One region of the Streptomyces sp. NPDC007084 genome, then DNA from elsewhere that is predicted to be linked to it. Evidence: riboswitches for the same ligand, from Rfam matches in the RefSeq annotation. Region 1 holds a riboswitch; the other holds the start of a gene.
What was found. Region 1 has a riboswitch for glycine ahead of gcvT (glycine cleavage system aminomethyltransferase GcvT). Riboswitches for the same ligand answer to the same signal wherever they lie in the genome.

Region 1 (10,201 bases):
TGCTGCCCGTCCAGCGCGGAGTCGCGCAGGTCGACCAGGACCAGGTGCACGTCCGTGCCGCCGGACAGCACGTCCACGCCCACGGCCTTCGCGTCGTCCTGGACCAGCCGCTCGGCCAGGATGCGCGCCCCCTCCAGCGTGCGCTGCTGGCGCTCCTTGAAGTCGTCCGTGGCGGCGACCTTGAAGGCGACGGCCTTGGCCGCGATCACATGCTCCAGCGGACCGCCCTGCTGACCGGGGAAGACCGCCGAGTTGATCTTCTTGGCCAGCTCGGCGGTCGAGAGGATCACGCCGCCGCGCGGGCCGCCGAGGGTCTTGTGGGTGGTCGTCGTGACGACATGGGCGTGCGGCACCGGGTTCGGGTGCAGACCCGCGGCCACCAGACCGGCGAAGTGCGCCATGTCGACCATGAGGTACGCGCCCACCTCGTCGGCGATCCGCCGGAACTCCGCGAAGTCGAGCTGACGCGGGTACGCGGACCAGCCGGCGACGATCAGCTTCGGGCGGGACTCCTTGGCGAGCCGCTCGACCTCGGCCATGTCGACCTGGCCGGTCTCGTCGTCCACGTGGTAGGCGACGACGTCGTAGAGCTTGCCGGAGAAGTTGATCTTCATGCCGTGGGTGAGGTGCCCGCCGTGCGCGAGGTTCAGACCCATGATCGTGTCGCCCGGCTTGAGCAGCGCGAACATCGCGGCGGCGTTGGCCTGCGCGCCCGAGTGCGGCTGGACGTTGGCGTGCTCGGCGCCGAACAGGGCCTTCACCCGGTCGATGGCGATCTGCTCGACCACGTCGACGTGCTCGCAGCCGCCGTAGTAGCGGCGGCCGGGGTAGCCCTCGGCGTACTTGTTGGTCAGGACCGAGCCCTGGGCCTCCATGACCGCGACCGGAGCGAAGTTCTCCGAGGCGATCATCTCCAGGGTGGACTGCTGGCGGTGCAGCTCGGCGTCGACGGCGGCGGCGACGTCCGGGTCCAGCTCGTGCAGGGAGGTGTTCAGAAGCGACATGCGGTGACTCCTCAGCCGGCGGTGAACGCGGCGTACTCGTCGGCGGACATCAGGTCCTCGGGCTCGTCGGCGACGCGGACCTTGAACAGCCAGCCGCCCTCGAAGGGGGCCGAGTTCACCAGCGACGGGTCGTCCACCACGTCCTGGTTGGCCTCGACGACCTCGCCGCCGACGGGGGAGTAGAGGTCGCTGACCGACTTGGTCGACTCCAGCTCGCCGCAGGACTCGCCCGCGGTCACCGTGTCACCGACCTCCGGAAGCTGGGCGTAGACGACATCGCCGAGCGCGTTCGCCGCGAACTCGGTGATGCCCACGGTCGCCACGCCGTCCTCGACGACGGACAGCCACTCGTGCTCCTTGCTGTAGCGGAGCTGCTGGGGGTTGCTCATGGCCTGAATTCTCCTGTACGCGGGGGAGTGCTGATGAAAGGGGGAGTCTGTCGTGCGGACGGGCCCGCCCGGGGCGCCGCCGCCCGGCGCCGCGAAAGCCGCGACGCCCGTGGTCCGTACGGGCCGGTGATCCCGGGAGCGTGATCCGGGGAGCCCCTGGACCGGTGGTCCGACCCGGGCTGGTCGTCCGTACCGGTCGTCCGGACTGGTGGCCCGGACCGCTCGTCCGTATCGGCTGCCCGGACCGGTCGTCCGTACCGGCCGCCGTCACGGCCCGCCGGTGCGGACCAGTGTCACTTCCGGCGCTTGTAGAACGGCAGCGCCACGACCTCGTAGGGCTCATGCGTGCCCCGGATGTCCACGCCGACACCGGTGCTGCCCGGCGCGGCGTGCGCGGCGTCCACGTACGCCATCGCGATCGGCTTGCCCAGCGTGGGGGAGGGGGCGCCGGAGGTGACCTCGCCGACGACCTGGCCGCCGGCGACGACCGGGTACCCGGCGCGCGGCACCCGGCGCCCCTCGGCGATCAGGCCGACCAGGACCCGCGGCGGGTTCTGCTCGGCGCGGTCGGCGGCCTCCCGGAGCGCGGCGCGCCCCACGAAGTCGCCCTCCTTCTCGAACTTCACGACCCGGCCGAGCCCCGCGTCGAACGGGGTCAGCGCGGTGGTCAGCTCGTGCCCGTACAGCGGCATGCCCGCCTCCAGGCGCAGCGTGTCGCGGCAGGACAGACCGCACGGGATCAGCCCGGCGGGCGCCCCCGCGTCGGTCAGCGCCTGCCACACCTTCTCGGCGTCGGCGGGCGCGACGAACAGCTCGAAGCCGTCCTCACCGGTGTAGCCGGTGCGGGCGATCAGCGCCGGGACGCCGGCCACGGTGCCCGGCAGGCCCGCGTAGTACTTCAGGCCGTCCAGGTCCGCGTCGGTGAGCGAGGCGAGGATGCCGGGCGACTCCGGGCCCTGCACGGCGATCAGCGCGTACGCGTCCCGGTCGTCGCGCACCTCGGCGTCGAACCCGGCGGCGCGCCCGGTCAGCGCGTCCAGCACCACCTGGGCGTTGGAGGCGTTCGCCACGACCATGAACTCGTGCTCGGCGAGCCGGTAGACGATCAGGTCGTCCAGGATGCCGCCGTCCTCCTGGCAGATCATCGTGTAGCGGGCGCGGCCGACGCCGACGGTGGCGATGTTGCCGACCAGCGCGAAGGCGAGGAGTTCGGCGGCCTGCGGGCCGGTGACGGTGATCTCGCCCATGTGGGAGAGGTCGAAGAGGCCGGCCTTCGTACGGACGGCGAGGTGCTCGTCGCGCTCCGAGCCGTAGCGCAGCGGCATGTCCCAGCCCGCGAAGTCGGTCATCGTCGCACCCAGCGAGCGGTGCAGGGCGTCGAGCGCGGTGAGACGGGGGGTGGTGCTGCTCATCGGTGGGGCTCCCAAGGCATGACGGCGAGGTCGATCCTCCCCATCTGTCATCGGAACCTGAGAGGTTCATCAGGACCCCGCGAAACGGTGATCCCGACTTGCACCTTGGGTGGAGCCACCGGAGAGCGGCCCGCTTTTCAGATGTGCCTCGCCCGCGCGGTAACGGGGCCTGAGAGATTCAAGGGAGGGACTTGCTCCTTCGGCGCCCGGGTACACGTACCCAGGACTCTCCCGCGCGGATTCAAGCGGCCGGTATGCAGTTGGCGCGGCCATCATTGCACGCCCCGTCCGATCAGGGCAGTCCGCCTCTGTAACCGGGCTGTGGCAGTCCGCGCACAGAAACGGGAAGCGCCGCGCATTACCTTCTCTTTACACTCGGCGGGGACGACGCGGGGTGGGGCCCCGCACCGAGGGGACATCGAGGGGACGGGACCCCGCGTCCGAGGGTCCCGAGGGGAGGACGGCCACGGTGAACAGGACCACGGCGTACGCGACGACCTCGGGCCTCGCGCTGCCCGAACAGCCCGGCGCACCGGCCCGGGAGGCCTGCGTGCCGCTCCCGGCGGGCGTCGTCCGCGACCTTCGGGACCGCGCCGGACACAGCCCGCACCGCCTGCGCTTCGGTCCCCGCGACCTCGTCGTGGTCACCGGACTGCCCGGCAGCGGCAAGTCGACCCTGATGCGGCGGGCCGTCGCGGGCGTGCGGGTCGACTCGCAGGACACCCGCGACCGCTGGGACGCCCGGCTGGCCCGCCCGCTCCGGCGCACCCGGACGGCCCGCCCGCCGAGGAACGGCAGCAAGACCGCTCCTCTGCCGACGGACGGCGTGCCGGCCGCCCCCCTGCCGTCAGGCGGCGACCGCACGGCTGCCCCTTCGACGGGCGGCGGCCGGACAGCACCCCTGCCGGCGGGCGGCGGCCGCGCGGCTCCCCTCTCGGCGGAGGGCGGCCGGACAGCTCCCCTGCCGGCGGACGGCGACCGCGCGGCTCCCCTGTCGGCGGAGGGTGGCCGGACAGCACTCCTGTCGGCGGAGGGTGGCCGGACAGCACCCCTCCCGACCGACAGCAGCCGCCCGGCCCCCCTGCTCCCGTACGCGCTCTACCGCCCCCTCGTCCGGCTCGCGCACTACGCCGGGCTGCGTCGGGCGCTGCGCGCCGAGGGCGGGGTGGTGGTGCACGACTGCGGTACCCAGGCCTGGGTGCGCCGCTGGCTGGTCCGCGAGGCGCGCCGCCGGGGCGGCACCCTGCACCTGCTGCTGCTCGACGTCGCCCCGGACACCGCGCTGGACGGCCAGCGCGAGCGCGGCCGGGGCGTCTCGCGCTACGCCTTCGCCCGCCACCGCGCCGCGGTCGCCCGGCTGCTGCGCTCCGTGGAGCGCAGCGATCTGCCGGAGGGCTGCGGCTCGGCGATCCTCATCGACCGGGCGGCGGCGGACGTGCTGCGCGGGATCGACTTCGGCCCCTGACCGGCCGGGCGCCTCACCCCACTAACCTTTCCAGCCGGAACAGCGGTTCGACGCAGGCGGTAGAGACAGATGGACTTCCCGGCACAGGCACATCCCCACCCGCACGGCGGCTGGCCCGGCAACGAGCTGGAGGAGGTGCTGTCCGCCGCCCTCGGCATGGGAGCGGCGGCCTCGGCGGGCGCCCGCATCGTCGAGGTGCTCGGCCGCAGCTTCGTCTGGGTGCCGCTGCCCAGCGGCGGCGGCCCCGGCACCGGCCCGCTCGACCTGCCCACGATGGAGATCCAGGGCCAGGCCTACGTGCCCGTCTTCAGCTCCGAGGAGCAGTTCCGGCAGGTCACCGGCGGCCATATGTCGTTCACCATCGCGCCCGCCGTGGAGTTCGCCCGCGGACTGCCGCCGCAGGTCGGCATCGCGGTCAACCCGGACGGGGTGGTCGGCGTACCGCTGCCGCCGATCGCGGTCGCCGAGCTGTGCCGGGCCGGCCGGACCCCGCTGGACGGACCGGCGAGCGGCGGCCGGGTGCGGCTCTTCGAGCCCGACTGGCAGGAGGACCCGGTGGACTTCCTCTCCGCCGCCTCCGCCGAGTTCGCCGCGACCGGCGTCGTGCTGAGCGCCCGCCGCTGCCTGGCCAGCATCGAGGGCGAGGACCCGGTCATGTTCATCGGCGTCGAACTCTCCCTGTGGGAGGGCGAGGCCCGCAACCTCCCGCTCGACGCCCTCGGCCGCGCCCTCGGCCGGGTCCAGGTGAACCTCCCGGTGAACCTGGTCCTGCTCGACGTGACCCAGGACCCGGTGGGCGACTGGATGCGCGCCCAGGTCCGGCCCTTCTACCAGGCGGGCCACTGAACGCCCGCCCGGCCGTGCGGCGAAGGAGCCGAGGACGGCGTCCCCCGGCGGAGGACGTTCGCCGCATAAGCTGGTTTCATGGCCCGGTCGAGGTGTTGACGCCTGTTCTCAACCCGAGCCTCGGACGTTATGGATGAGTTCGTCGTGATGTGTTCTCGAAGGGGCGGTTGAAGGGTGAGCGCGTCGGGCACGGCCGCGGCCGGTCAGGTCGAGCACATGCTGCGCCAGGTGACGCCCGGGCGTTACGACGCCTACGAGGCGCTCCTGCGCGCCCTCGCGACGCCCTCGTCCGGCCAGGTGTGGATGCTCCTGTGGCACGGCCAGGCCGGCTCCCCGGACGCGCAGTACGGCAACATGCAGGTGGACGGCTTCGGTTACGCGCCCTGTGTCACCTCCGCCCAGGAGCTGTCGGCCAGCGGCTGGAACCGCTCCTACGAGGTCGTCGACGGCCTGGACGTGGCCCGCACGCTCTACCCCGACCACTTCGGCCTCTGGCTGAACCCGCACGCCCCCGGCGGCGGGCTCGGCATCCCCTGGCTGGACCTGCGCCGGATCGCCACCGGCCTGGAGCGGCAGCCCGCCGGCCCGCTCCGGCTCTCCGAACCCGGCATCGAGATCCCGCAGTTCTACGCCCTGCTCACACAGAACGCGCACCGCACCCCGGCCGTCCGCTCCCTGCGCCGGGCCTGGGTGCAGCCCGCGCTCGGCGCGCCGTATCTCGCCATCGGCCTCGACGTGTACGACACCTCGCCGCCCGCCGTGGACTCGGTGCGGGCGATGATGCAGCAGTCCATCGGCGCGGTCCCCGAGGGGCTGCCCGTCTCCACGGTCGCGATGTCGGACGCGTTCGACCCGGTCGCGATGTGGCTGCGCGCCAACGCCCGGCCGTTCTACGACCGCGAGGCCCACGCGGCCCCGGCGCAGGCCCCGGCCGCGGGCGGCTACGGCTATCCGCCGGCGCGCGGCGGCTACTGATCCGTCTCACATTCCGGACTGACCGCAGGGTGGGGTGAGGCTGCCCGCGGGACGGGACGAGGGGTGCCCGCGAGGTGAGACGGGGGCCGCCGACGGAGTGTGGGGCGGCCGGCCGGGCGCTCGCCAACTCGCTTCCGTACGGGGGCAAAACGGTCACCGGGTGAGGGGAAGCGGGGCTTCTGTGACTTTGGCGCGGACATGACCTCGTTGGTCTGGCTGTTCGGGCGACTGTCCGTCTTGCGGCAGTTCGATCCTCGATACCCACCGTCCGGATAACGGAACCTTCCAGATGGCATCACGTTTACGCATCCATTCACCGCCAAGTCTGGCAACAGATCGCCCAAACATTGAAGACTTCCGGCTCCAGGGGTTTAACCCCTGAGTACGACGGACTGAATCACGCCGCTACAGCGGCAAGTGCGGGCCGGCTACCGCCGGTTGAGAGGGGTCCCTGCCAGATGACGGCACCATTGCACGAGCCGACCGCGGAAGCGGCCCCGAGCGCGGCCGAGGAAGCGGCGGTTGCCGCCGCCGACCAGAAGGCCGTACAGGGGCGTTCCCTGGGCCGGATCGCCTGGGAGCGCCTGAAGCGGGACAAGCTTGCCCTGACGGGCGGTGTGGTCGTACTCGCCCTCATCGTGATCGCGCTGCTCGCACCCCTGCTCACCAACCTGGTCGGGCAGGACCCGGACGCGTACCACGAGAGCCTGATCGACCCGCTCTTCGGCACGCCCAAGGGATCGCTCGGCGGCATCAGCGGCGACCACCTGCTCGGCGTCGAGCCGGTCAACGGCCGGGACATCTTCGCCCGCATCCTCTACGGGGCCCAGATCTCCCTGCTCGTCGGCTTCCTGTCCGCCGTGGTCGCGGTCATCCTGGGCACCGTCCTCGGCATCCTGGCCGGGTTCTTCGGCGGCTGGGTCGACTCGCTCATCAGCCGCGTCATGGACGGCCTGCTGGCCTTCCCGCAGCTCCTGTTCATCATCGCGCTCGTCTCCGTCATGCCGAACACCATGCTCGGCCTGACCGGTTCCAGCGTGCGGGTGTTCGTGATGATCCTGGTCATCGGCTTCTTCGGATGGCCCTACATCGGGCGCGTGGTGCGCGGCCAGACCCTCTCGATGCGTGAGCGCGAGTACGTCGAGGCCGCCCGCTCGCTGGGCGCCGGGCGGCTGTACATCCTGTTCAAGGAGCTGCTGCCCAACCTGGTCGCCCCGATCATCGTCTACACGACGATGATGATCCCCACCAACATCCTCACCGAGGCGGCTCTCAGCTTCCTGGGCGTGGGCGTCAAGCCGCCCACGGCTTCCTGGGGACAGATGCTCTCGAACGCGATCGATTACTACGACTCGGACCCCATGTACATGGTGGTCCCCGGCGTGGCGATCTTCATCACCGTTCTTGCCTTCAACCTCTTCGGCGACGGCGTGCGGGACGCTCTGGACCCGAAGGGTTCCCGCTGAACCGCCGTACCCCAAGCGTCCCGTGGCACCTGCACGGGGTCTCTCATCAAATCCGGAGGATCCGAGATCGTGACTACCCAACGCACCTCAGGGCGGCGTAAGCAGGCGCTGGCCGCCGCTGCCGCGGTCGCCGCGTTGCTGACCACCGCAGCGTGCGGCGGCGGCGACGGCGACGGCAAGGACGGCGGCTCCAAGAACGGCGCGGCCGGCTTCGACGCCGCCAACAACAAGGTCGCCCAGGCCTCGCTGGCCAAGAAGGGCGGGACGCTGCGTTTCGGTGGCGCCCAGGACGCCGACTCGTGGGACACCACGCGCGGCTACTACGGCTTCATGTGGAACTTCGCCCGCTACTACAGCCGTCAGCTCGTCACGAACAAGACGGAGCCGGGCAAGGCCGGAGCCGAGATAGCTCCCGACCTCGCCAGCGGCCTCGCCAAGGTCTCCGACGGCGGCAAGACCTACACGTACACCCTGCGTGACGGCATCACGTGGGAGGACGGCAAGGAGATCACGTCCAAGGACGTGAAGTACGGCATCGAGCGCGTGTGGGCGCAGGACGTGCTGTCCGGCGGCCCCGTGTACCTGAAGGACGTCCTCGACCCGAAGGGCGCCTACAAGGGCCCCTACAAGGACACCTCCAAGGACAAGCTCGGTCTGAAGGCGATCGACACGCCGGACGACAAGACCATCGTCTTCCACCTCCCGAAGGCCAACTCGGACTTCGAGGAGATGCTCGCCCTGGTCTCGGCCTCGCCGGTCCGCCAGGACAAGGACACCAAGTCCAAGTACGGCCTGCACCCGTTCTCCTCGGGCCCGTACAAGTTCGAGTCCTACAGCCCGGGCAAGGACCTGACCCTGGTCCGCAACTCCGCGTGGAAGGCGTCCTCGGACCCGATCCGCAAGGCGTACCCGGACAAGATCACGGTCAAGTTCTTCTCGAACGCCAATGACCTGGACCAGCGTCTGATCAACAACGACCTGGACCTGGACATCAACCAGACCGGCATGTCGCCGCAGGGCCGCACCACCGCCCTGAAGCAGCACAAGGCCAACCTGGACAACCCGGTCTCCGGCTACATCCGTTACGCGGTCTTCCCGCAGAGCGTGAAGCCGTTCGACAACGCCGACTGCCGCAAGGCCGTCATCTACGGCGCCGACCACGTGTCGCTGCAGACCGCCCGTGGCGGCCCGGTCGCCGGTGGCGACATCGGCACCAACATGCTGCCCCCGTCGGTCGCGGGTGCCGAGGGCCAGAAGTACGACCCGTACGGCATCTCGGGCGAGAACAAGAACGGCAACGTGGCCAAGGCCAAGGAGGCCCTGAAGGCCTGCGGCAAGCCGGGCGGCTTCTCCACCACGATCGCCGTGCGCAACAACAAGCCGGTCGAGGTTGCCACCGCCCAGTCGCTCCAGGCGTCGCTGAAGAAGATCGGCATCAACGCCCAGATCGACCAGTACGACGGCTCGCAGACCACCGGCATCATCGGTAGCCCCGCCAACGTGAAGAAGAAGGGCTACGGCATCATCATCATGGGCTGGGGCCCGGACTTCCCGTCCGTGCAGGGCTTCGGTCTCCCGCTGTGGGACAGCAAGTACATCCTCGACAGCGGTAACTCGAACTACGCGCTGATCAAGGACAAGGCGATCGACGGCCTGTTCGACGACTACGTCAACACGCTGGACGACGCCGGCAAGACCAAGATCGCCACGGAGATCAACCACAAGGTCATGGAGGGCGGCTACTACCTGCCCTTCACCTTCGAGAAGTTCATCAACTGGCGCGGGGACAACCTGGCGAACGTGTACACCACCGACGGCTACAGCGGTATGTACGACTTCGTCAACCTCGGCCTGAAGTCCGCGAAGTAACCCCGGCACACCCGCCGTACGGCACGAAAGGCAGGTGAAGGCCGGCGCGGCGTGATCGCGGGCCATCGGACGACCTCCGATGGCCCGCGGTCCCGCAGCGGGCCGTAAGCTGTGCTCGCTTACCTCATCAGGCGGCTGTTCGCCGCCGCAGTGATGCTCGTGGTCATCATCATGGTGGTCTTCGGCATCTTCTTCCTCGTCCCCAAGTGGGCGGGCGTCGACGTCGCCACAAGCTTCGTGGGCAAGCAGGCGGACCCCGCGGCCGTCGAGGCCGTACGGCAGAAGCTGGGCCTGAGCGACCCGATCTACCAGCAGGTCTGGGAGTTCTTCAAGGGCATCTTCGCGGGCCGCACCTACGCGGCCGGCGGTGACGTCACCCACTGCGCCGCCCCGTGCTTCGGCTACTCCTTCCGCAGCGAGCAGGCCGTCTGGCCGGTGCTCACCGACCGCTTCCCGGTGACCCTGGGACTCGCGCTCGGTGCCGCCGTGCTGTGGCTCGTGTTCGGTGTCGCCGCCGGTGTGCTCTCCGCGCTCAAGCGGGGCAGCCTCTGGGACCGCGGTGCCATGGTCGTCGCCCTGGCGGGTGTGTCTCTCCCCATCTACTTCACCGGTCTGCTCAGCCTCGCGATCTTCGCGTTCGGGCTGAAATGGATCGACGCGCAGTACGTGCCCCTCGACCAGAGCTTCTCGGGCTGGTTCGGCGGCATGATCCTCCCCTGGATCACCCTGGCCTTCCTGTACGCGGCGATGTACGCCCGGATCACCCGCGCCAACA
Region 2 (10,201 bases), on a different contig from region 1:
CGACGGCGACCTGCGGGGCGGCGACCACCTGCGCCGCGTTCCACACGTCCGCGAAGCGGCCCGGGGTGACCTGGAGGTGCAACTGGACGGAGGTGCAGGCGGCTTCGGGCGCGATCGACCCGGAGCGGCAGACCAGGCGTTCCACGCCGTCGATGTCGAGCGGAAAGTCCTCACCGCGCGCGGCGACGATCTGGTCGTTGAGCAGCGCGTACCGGTCCACGTCGGACAGGTTCGCGGAGACCAGGTCGTCCTGGCCGAGCGTCGGCAGGATGCCGATCATCACGATTCCCGCGTCGACCTCGCTGGCCTTTCGATGGGCGTAGGCGAGTGAGGTGCGCAGCTCCTCGGCGAGCCGGTCGAATACCCGGCCGCCCAATCGGTGTGGGGCGATGTTGACTTCCAGGTTGAACATGGCGAGTTCTGTCTGGAAATCACGGCTCGCAATCCGTTCCAGTACTTCCGCATTCATCATTCTCGGCATGCCGTCGGGCCCCGCGAGATTCAATTCGATCTCCAGGCCCATCAGGTTCTTCGGCCGATCGAAGCGCTTCTCCTCCAGCAGCCTCTCCAGCACCGTCAGACACTGCCGGAGCTTCTCGCGGTGGCGCTGTCGGTCGCTCAGGTCGAACGGCCCTGCCACGACCTTCTCCCCCATCGCGATGTCCCTCCTCGTCTGGGCAGGCCGACGCTCCGGCGGCCTGGGCGTCCCGGGTACGGAGGATGATGCCCCGGCAACGCGATCCATAACGTCCCGTGCGCGCCCTTCGGCCGCTACCCTGGGAACCCGATTCCCCGGGCACATTCACGAGGCATGCGGCCGCAAGCAATTTTACCGCCGGCATGATCTCGTGAAAAACGCCGACGAGTATCGGCCGACCGCTGCGACGGGATAATTCGAGGTCAAGGCGGTACGACCGCGCGGAACCGGGATGAAACGCGCGTTTTCACGTCCGAATACTGCCTTGCTCTTCATATTCGCGACGACTAGCCGAAACACTCTATGAACACGCGTCGTATAAACTCCGCTACCGAGGCAGAGAGTTTGCGCTCGCGGTCCTAGGTCCTGTCGTCACGGTGACGACGACAGGCGGCATTCCTGTCGGCGGATCCAGACCCACGCCCCTCTGACCCGAGAGCTGACAGCGCCGTCCGCCCCCTCCCTCGCGCCACTGTGCCTGTCGAATGAGAGGCGACCCACCATGCCGCTGCACATACCCCCGGCTCCCGCGCCCGCCCTGCGCACCGTCCTCACGGCACTCGGTTCTCCCACCGCCGTCCGCGAAGCCCGCACCCCCTCCCTGCGCCTGGCACAGGGACCGATCACTCCCGAACTCCCGCTGCCGGTCCATGTCCTGGACCGCATCACCCCCGCCGGCGCGTCGGCCACCCGGCTCGCCGGCTGGCGGTTCCTGCTGCGCAGCGGGGGACGCGCGGTGGCAGCCGCCGACACCATGCTCACGCCGGACGGCTGGGCCTTCTCGCGCTTCTTCGAGGGGCCCTACATCGCCGCGACGGAACACGCCCTGGGGCAGGCCGAGGCCATGCAGCAGCCCTACCAGGCACGCCTGTTGTCCGTACCGGAGCTGTACATGCTCACTCTCTGGCTGCACGGGGACACTGCGGCCGACGGTGCCGACGGTCATCCGGCGGCCACCGACCTCCTCGTCCCGCTGGCCCCCGCGCCGCCCGGCATCGCCGCGCACCGCCCGCACCGGGTCGCGGAACTCCTCCCGGTGCTCACCCACCGCCTCACCCCGGCCACGTCCGGACCACTCCCGGCCGCATCCGGGCCGCTTCCCGCCACGTCCGGGCCGCTGCTCGGCTCCCCCGCCTGAGCCACGACCCCCGTGCCCCGCGGCCGACATCCGGCCGCGGGGCACCTGCCTGCCACGCCCCCGGACCGCCACCCCGCTCATCGGGGCTCCCCTGTGCTCGTACGAGGGGAAACGTGCTCCGGACCCGACCGGACTAGCCCAATCCGGCCCCCTCGAACCACCCGAAGAGACACCGCAGTTGGGCTGAACCGTCCGCACGGGTGATGCGTCATCAACCTGTGAGAAGCGGTGCCGTCAAATCCCTGCGGATCGCCTGCCGTGGGGCAACACTGGGTTCCAGACCACACATCAACGGGGGTGCGGCCATGAGTACTGCGAGCCGCAGAACAGACACCACAGCCACCACTGACCTCTCGACCCAGCGAAAGATCCCACCCATGTGCCAGCACCAGCCGCCGTGTCCGTCAGCCGCGTCCGCCGACCGGGAGTCCGCCCGTCTCGTGGCGCACCACCCGGAGCAGGGATGGAGCCTGCTGTGCAACGGCGTTCTGCTCTTCGAGGACACCGGTGAGCTTTTGCCGGACGGCCGGATCATCGCCCCGCACCGCCCACTGGGCGGCACCGCGGTGATGACGGCGGCCTGATCCCGCACACCGGGCGGCCCTGACAGACCGCCCGGACACAGCAGGGGCCGGCCCGGAGACGCGCTCTCCGAACCGGCCCCGACGCATGTCCCCGGGTGATCACTCCCCGTAGGCGTCCGCGTCCCCTGTGCCGATCAGCCGTGGGTCAGCCGCCGCGCGGCAACCCGTCACAGGCACCGCGCGGCCACTCATCGGCAGCCGCGCAGGCGGCCGGTCAGCCGCCGAGACCAACGGCCGTCGGCCCCCGCACCGGCCCGCCCTCGTACCGGTCGGTCCTCGTACCGGTCAGTCCTCCTACCGGTCAGTCCTCGTAGGCGTCCAGCGGCGGGCAGGAGCAGACCAGGTTGCGGTCGCCGTAGGCCTGGTCGATCCGGCGGACCGGCGGCCAGTACTTGTCGGACGCCGAGACCCCGGCCGGGAACACGGCCTCCTCGCGGCTGTAAGCGTGCTCCCAGTCACCGCCGAGCGCGGCGGCCGTGTGCGGCGCCCCGCGCAGCGGGTTGTCGTCGACGGTCCACTCGCCCAAGCCGACCTTCTCGATCTCCGCGCGGATCGCGATCATGGCGTCGCAGAAGCGGTCCAGCTCGCCCAGGTCCTCGGACTCCGTGGGCTCGATCATCAGGGTTCCGGCCACCGGGAACGACATCGTCGGCGCGTGGAAGCCGTAGTCGATCAGGCGCTTGGCGATGTCGTCCACGCTGACGCCGGTCGCCTTGGTCAGCGGACGCAGGTCGATGATGCACTCGTGCGCGACCAGGCCGCCGGGGCCGGTGTAGAGCACCGGGTAGTGCGGCTCCAGGCGCTTGGCGACGTAGTTGGCCGACAGCACGGCCACCTGCGTGGCGCGCTTGAGGCCCTCGCCGCCCATCAGCCGGACGTAGGACCAGGAGATGGGCAGGATGCCCGCGGAGCCCCAGGGCGCGGCCGATACGGGGCCGACGCCCGTCTCGGGTCCGGCCTCGGGCTGGAGCGGGTGGTTGGGCAGGTACGGCGCCAGGTGGGCGCGCACACCGACCGGGCCGACGCCCGGACCGCCGCCGCCGTGCGGGATGCAGAACGTCTTGTGCAGGTTGAGGTGCGAGACGTCGCCGCCGAAGTGGCCCGGCTTGGCGAGACCCACCAGGGCGTTGAGGTTGGCTCCGTCGACGTAGACCTGGCCGCCGGCCTCGTGCACCTGGGCGCAGATGTCGGCGACATGCTCCTCGAACACACCGTGCGTGGACGGGTAGGTGATCATCAGCACCGACAGTTCGTCGCGGTACTGCTCGATCTTGGCGCACAGGTCCTCGACGTCGATCTCACCGTCGTCGGCCGTCTTCACGACGACGACCTTCATGCCGGCCATCACGGCGCTCGCGGCGTTGGTGCCGTGCGCGGAGGACGGGATGAGGCAGACCGTGCGCTGGTCGTCGCCGTTGGCACGGTGGTACCCGCGGACGGCCAGCAGACCGGCCAGCTCGCCCTGCGAACCGGCGTTGGGCTGCAGCGACACCTTGTCGTAGCCGGTGACCTCGGCGAGCTGGTCCTCCAGCTCGTGGATCAGCGTGAGGTAGCCCTCGGCCTGCGCGGCGGGCGCGAAGGGGTGGAGCTGCCCGAACTCGGGCCAGGTGACCGGCTCCATCTCCGTGGTCGCGTTGAGCTTCATCGTGCAGGAGCCCAGCGGGATCATGCCGCGGTCGAGCGCGTAGTCGCGGTCGGAGAGCCGGCGCAGGTAGCGCAGCATCGCGGTCTCGGAGCGGTGCTGGTGGAACACCGGGTGCGTGAGGTACTCGTCGGTGCGCAGCAGCGCGGCGGGGAGGGTGTCCTCGGCGCCCGCGTCCAGCGCCTCGATGTCGCCCTCGACGCCGAACGCGGTCCACACGGCGGTGAGCTGCGCGCGCGTGGTCGTCTCGTCGCAGGAGATGGACACGTGGTCGGCGTCCACACCGTGGAGGTTAACGCCGAGGTCGCGGGCGGCCTCCACGACCGCGGCGGCACGGCCCGGGACGCGCACGGTGAGCGTGTCGAAGTACGCGCCGTGCACGACCTCGACGCCTCCGGCGGTGAGCCCGGCGGCCAGGACGGTGGCGTAGCGGTGCGTGCGCCGCGCGATGGTGCGCAGCCCGTCCGGCCCGTGGTAGACGGCGTACATGCCGGCCATCACGGCCAGGAGCACCTGGGCCGTACAGATGTTGCTGGTGGCCTTCTCGCGGCGGATGTGCTGCTCGCGCGTCTGCAGGGCGAGGCGGTACGCCTTGTGCCCGTCGGCGTCGACGGACACGCCGACCAGCCGGCCGGGGAGGCTGCGGGCGAACTTCTCGCGCACCGCCATGTAACCGGCGTGCGGTCCACCGAAGCCCATCGGGACACCGAAGCGCTGCGTCGTACCGACGGCGATGTCGGCGTCGAGCTCGCCGGGCGAGGTGAGCAGGGTGAGGGCGAGCAGGTCGGCGGCGACGGTGACGACCGCGCCCAGCTCGTGCGCCTGGTCGATGAGCGGCTTGATGTCGCGTACGGCACCGGAGGCGCCCGGGTACTGGACCAGCACGCCGTTGATCTCGCGCCCGGTCAGGTCGGCCGGGATGCCGTCGGCGAGGTCGGCGACGACGACCTCGACACCGGTCGGCTCGGCGCGGGTCTGGATGACGGCGATGGTCTGCGGCAGGGCGTCCGCGTCGACCAGGAAGAGGCCCTTCTTGTTCTTGCCCATGCGCCGGGACAGCGCCATCGCCTCGGCGGCGGCGGTGCCCTCGTCGAGCAGCGAGGCGCCCGAGGTGGGCAGGCCGGTCAGCTCGGCGACGACGGTCTGGAAGTTCAGCAGCGCTTCGAGACGGCCCTGCGAGATCTCCGGCTGGTAGGGCGTGTAGGCCGTGTACCAGGCCGGGTTCTCCATGACGTTGCGCAGGATCACCGGCGGCGTGAAGGTGCCGTAGTAGCCGAGGCCGATCATCGAACCGAGCACCTGGTTGCGGTCCGCGAGGGAGCGCAGTTCGGCGAGTACCTCGGACTCGGTGCGCGCGGCCGGCAGGTTCAGGGCCTCGGCGTTCTTGATCACGTCCGGCACCGCGGCGGCCGTCAGCTCGTCGAGCGAGCCGTATCCGACCTGCGCGAGCATCTTGGCCCGGGCTTCGGAGTCGGGCCCGATGTGGCGCTGCTCGAAGAGGATTCCATGTTCGAGCGCGGAGAGCGGAATGCGAGGGGCGGTCATTGCGGAGGCCTCCTGGTCTGACGCGACCTTCGAGGGGTACCCCGGCACGGGTACCCCGACGGCCTCCCCCTCTGTCATCTCAACCTGAGAGCTTCACCGGTCCGTCCACTGACGTCCCGGCTTTCACCGTCGGTGAGAGCGGAGGCCAGCGGCACCCGCCCTGCTTTCCAGAGTGACCTCGTCCGTGCGGTACGTGAGCCTGAGAGATTCCGGGGAGGATTTGCTCCTTCGGCGCCTCCGGTGAAGTCTGGAGGACTCTCCCGCACGGGATCAGCAGCCGTTCGCCAGCCTACCAGCGGGGACAAGAGGCCGGTCTTCGAGTGGCCGCCATCACGAATGTGCTCTTTTGTAGTGCTTACGGATGTAGTGCTGACGGATGAGTTTGCGACCACGTGGAGGGACCGTGCAGACCGACATCGATCCGCGCAACCTGATCGGCCGCAAGGCGTTCGACCGCAAGGGCACCAAGATCGGCACCATCGACGAGGTCTATCTCGACGACGCGACCGGGGTCCCGGAGTGGGCGGCCATACGCACGGGGCTGTTCTCCAGGGACGCGTTCGTCCCCCTGGAGCCGAGCGAGATGGTCGAGGGGACCCTGCGCATCCCCTTCGACCGGGCCCTCATCAAGGACGCCCCCGACTTCGGCGTCGGCCGGCACCTCTCCCCCGAGCAGGAGCTGCAGCTCTACCACCACTACGGTCTGGACGTGGCGTCCCCTCCCCCGCCGCCGGACCGTGACTTCGGCCGGCTCGCGGGCTCCGAGGACGCCTGACCCCGACGCCCCTGACCGCCGGAACCCGAGAACTCCCCGGCTGCCTCAGCCGCCGCGCCTGAGCCCGACGCGGGGACAGTGGACTCCTCCGACATCTCCGTCGCCCCCGGTTCCGCCTCGGCCTGCGTCCGCCCGGGCTCCTCGGGTCTGCGCTCCACCAACGGGAGCGGATCGGCCGGTTCCAGGAGCGGATCGTCCGTCCGGAAGGTCCGCACCCGGCCCGGCGCCGAGTACGGCGTCTCGAACCGCACCGTGACCCGCCCCAGGCCGCTGCCCTGCACCCATCCGTGCCCGAACTCGGCGTGCCGGACGTCGTGCCCCGCGGGCCAGCGCCGCTCCGCGGCCGGTTGTTCGGCGCCGGCCGCGCGCCGCTCGGCCGCCGGCGGCTCGGTGCCGGCCTCCGGCGCGGAGTCAACGTCCCGCTCCTCCTCCACGTGCTCGTCCACCGACAGCTCCGCCGCCGCCACGGCTTCGGCGTCCGCCCGCGCCTGGGCCTGTGCGAACAGGTCCTCCTGCGTGTAGTCGGCGAGCCCGGAGACACCGACCCCGAGCAGCCTCACGCCCCCGGTCGTGTCCACGCCCTCCAGGAGGCGCGCGGCGGCCTCCCGGACGACCGCGGGATCGTCGGTGGGCCCACGCAGCGTCTCGGACCGGGTCAGCGTCGAGAAGTCGTACCGCCGCACCTTCAGGACGATGGTCCGCCCCGACAGCCCGGCCCCGCGCAGCCGCCGCACACAACGGTCCGCGAGCCGCGCCACTTCCAGACCCACCCGGATCCGGTCGTGGATGTCCACGTCGTAGGTGTCCTCGACGGACACCGACTTCGTCTCCCGCTCGGACACCACCGGCCGCTCGTCGTGAGCCAGCGCCATCGCGAACAGGGCGTGCCCATGGGCCTTCCCCAGCAGCCGCACCAGCTCGTCCTCACCCGCCTCGGCGATCTCCTCGACCGTGGTGATCCCGGCCCGGCGCAGATGGTCCCCGGTCGCCGGGCCGACACCCGGCAGGATGCGCACCGACATCGGCCCCAGCAGCTCCCGCTCGGTGCCCGGATCGATCAGCACCAGGCCGTCGGGCTTGGCCTGCTCCGAGGCGATCTTCGCGAGCATCTTGGAGGCGGCGAGCCCCACCGATCCCGTGAGCCCCGTGACAGCCCTGATGTCCGCCCGCAGCTTCGTCCCCGCCAGCCGCGCCGAGCGCTCGTCCCAGGCCGTGCCGCCCGCCTCCAGGTCCACGAACGCCTCGTCCAGGCTGAGCGGCTCCACGAGCGGCGACAGGGCCCGCAGCAGGCCCATCACTTGCTCGCTGATCTCCCGGTAGAGACTGAAGCGCGGCACCAGATAGGCGGCGTTCGGCGCGCGGCGGCGCGCCTGGGCCATCGGCATCGCCGAGTTCACCCCGAACACGCGCGCCTCGTACGAGGCGGTGGAGACGACTCCGCGCGGCCCGAGTCCGCCCACGACGACGGCCTTGCCGCGCAGGCTCGGCTTGGACGCCTGCTCCGCCGAGGCGAAGAAGGCATCCATGTCGAGATGCAGGATCGTGGGCGCGGTTCTCACATGTCCGATGCTGCCCTACGCCACTGACAATGCCCCGGCGGCGCCGGGGCATCACGTCAGTCGAAGGCGGTCGGAGTCACACGGCCCGGTTGCGCCTGCGGGCCAGTTCGTCGGCCGGGTTGTGGGCGACGAGCGTCTCCCCGGTGTCCACCCGCTCTCCGTGGAGCTGTGAGAGGGCGCTCTCGACGTCCCGCCACACCACGCCCACGGCGATACCGAAGACGCCCTGGCCGCCCTGGAGCAGGGCGTGCACCTCGTCGGGAGAGGTGCACTCGTAGACCGTCGCACCGTCGCTCATCAGCGTCATGCGCTCCAGGTCCCGGAAGCCGCGCTCCCTGAGGTGCTGGACCGTGGTGCGGATGTTCTGAAGCGAGACCCCGGTATCCAGGAACCGCTTGACGATCTTCAGAACCACCACGTCACGGAAGCTGTAGAGCCGCTGTGTCCCGGAGCCGTAGGCGGGCCGCACGCTGGGCTCGACCAGGCCGGTGCGGGCCCAGTAGTCCAACTGGCGGTAGGTGATGCCCGCGGCGGCACACGCCGTGGGCCCCCGGTAGCCGACCTCCTCGGGAACAGCCCCTCCCTCGTCGGACACTGCCTCCGGCCGCCGCGGAACGTGATCGGCCGCGCCGCCGTGCTGGAGATGCCCCCTGCTCGAGTCGAGCCGAGAGCTTGGGGGAGGGTACGGGCCGCTCTCTCCCAGACCGCGTCCGGGAGCACCCCCAGCCGTACCGTCGCCGCTGCTTCTCACGCCGACCTCCGTCCTTGACCTGCCCTCTCGACGGTAGGCAGTCACCAGGGGCGCGTCAACGATCGCCACACTCGGCACGCCGAGTGATAATCACCCAAGGAGTGGTTTGTCGTGTCCTACCGCGGGGAAAGGCTAGCCGAATGCGCTCGGCACGGGCCGCGGCACACCACACGCGCCGCGGGCAAATGCCGCCGAGAGCTGCCGGGCCCCGGGCGTCACTGGCTGTTGGTGCCGAAGTCCTCGGGCGAGATCTGGTCGAGGAACTCGCGGAACTTCTCCACCTCGTCCTCCTGCTCGTCGGGGATCGCGATCCCGGCGTCGTCCAGCACGCCGTCACTGCCGTAGATCGGCGTTCCGGTGCGCAGGGCGAGCGCTATGGCGTCGGAGGGACGCGCGCTGACCTCGACCCCGCTGGCGAAGACCAGCTCGGCGTAGAACACACCGTCACGAAGGTCCGTGATCCGTACTTCGGTGAGCTCCTGGCCGACTGCCTCCAGCACGTCCTTGAACAGATCGTGGGTCAGCGGTCGTGCGGGGGCCATGCCCTGCTGGGCGAAGGCGATCGCCGTCGCCTCCCCCGGTCCGATCCAGATGGGGAGGTAGCGGTCGCCTCCCACTTCACGCAGAAGCACGATCGGTTGGTTGGAGGGCATTTCCACCCGGACACCTACGACATCGAGCTCGTTCACACAGCAACCCTAGGCCGTGCCCGGGACGTTTGGGTAGTCGGGCACAGAACGGGTGCCCGATCGACCGGCGCGGCGGACGCGCCGGATCAGGGAAGTCGTACGCCCAGCGCGGTCTGCACGAGTGCCGCGTGCAGCTTCACGGTGAGCCCCGCCAGCTCCTTCGCACGGGCCTCGGCGTGCGCCCGGGTCTGCGGGTTGCGATGGCGCCGCAGCGGGGCCACCACCTGGTCCACCAGGCCCGCGTCGCGCTCGGCCGCCGCCTTCATCGCCCTGAGGTGGCGCGGTTCGATCCCGAACCGCCCCAGCTCCACCACGAGGGCGGCGACGGTCACCGCCTCGGCGTCGTACACACCGTCGGGCAGGGGGCCGATCAGGCCGTACGACTCCCACTCGGCGAGTTCCTGCTCGCCGATCTCCGCGGCGGCCAGCAGCTCGGCACGGCCCACACGAGCCACCGTGGGGCCCTCCGGCTCACCGTAGAGGTCTCCGCCGGGTTCTCCGTCACCGGAGTCCCGCTGACGGCCCACAGCGGGCAGCCGCACCTGCTCACCGCGCTCCAGGGCGTCCAGATGCTCACGGATCACCTTGAGCGGCAGGTAGTGGTCGCGCTGCATCCTCAGGACGTGACCGAGGCGCTCGACGTCGCCGGCGCTGAACTTTCGATACCCGGAAGGGGTCCGCCGCGGCTCGACGAGCCCCTCCGACTCCAGAAACCTGATCTTGGAGATGGTTACTTCGGGAAACTCGTCACGCAGCACGCTCAGCACCGCGCCGATGCTCATCAGACCGCTGTCCGCGGCGGTGCCGCTGCCGGCACCGCC

Region 2: linked by a shared signal. The riboswitch ahead of gcvP (aminomethyl-transferring glycine dehydrogenase) and the one ahead of gcvT (glycine cleavage system aminomethyltransferase GcvT) in region 1 are both predicted to bind glycine.

What each region holds. Positions count from the first base shown of each region.
Region 1 is NZ_JBEYFY010000031.1:12,005-22,205, reverse strand. It holds gene glyA (serine hydroxymethyltransferase) at 1-1,004, opposite strand, end outside; gene gcvH (glycine cleavage system protein GcvH) at 1,016-1,393, opposite strand; gene gcvT (glycine cleavage system aminomethyltransferase GcvT) at 1,687-2,805, opposite strand; glycine riboswitch at 2,953-3,049, opposite strand; partial or broken gene AB0912_RS23345 (ATP-binding protein) at 3,275-3,559, shown strand; partial or broken gene AB0912_RS23340 (ATP-binding protein) at 3,890-4,270, shown strand; gene AB0912_RS23335 (enhanced serine sensitivity protein SseB) at 4,340-5,116, shown strand; gene AB0912_RS23330 (enhanced serine sensitivity protein SseB C-terminal domain-containing protein) at 5,291-6,091, shown strand; gene AB0912_RS23325 (ABC transporter permease) at 6,550-7,557, shown strand; gene AB0912_RS23320 (ABC transporter substrate-binding protein) at 7,627-9,426, shown strand; gene AB0912_RS23315 (ABC transporter permease) at 9,538-10,201, shown strand, end outside.
Region 2 is NZ_JBEYFY010000070.1:18,107-28,307, forward strand. It holds gene AB0912_RS32225 (glutamate--cysteine ligase) at 1-655, opposite strand, end outside; gene AB0912_RS32230 (hypothetical protein) at 1,200-1,835, shown strand; gene AB0912_RS32235 (DUF5999 family protein) at 2,213-2,419, shown strand; gene gcvP (aminomethyl-transferring glycine dehydrogenase) at 2,721-5,606, opposite strand; glycine riboswitch at 5,784-5,879, opposite strand; gene AB0912_RS32245 (PRC-barrel domain-containing protein) at 6,010-6,381, shown strand; gene AB0912_RS32250 (DNA polymerase IV) at 6,303-7,940, opposite strand; gene AB0912_RS32255 (MerR family transcriptional regulator) at 8,017-8,691, opposite strand; gene AB0912_RS32260 (bifunctional nuclease family protein) at 8,907-9,380, opposite strand; gene AB0912_RS32265 (MerR family transcriptional regulator) at 9,467-10,201, opposite strand, start outside.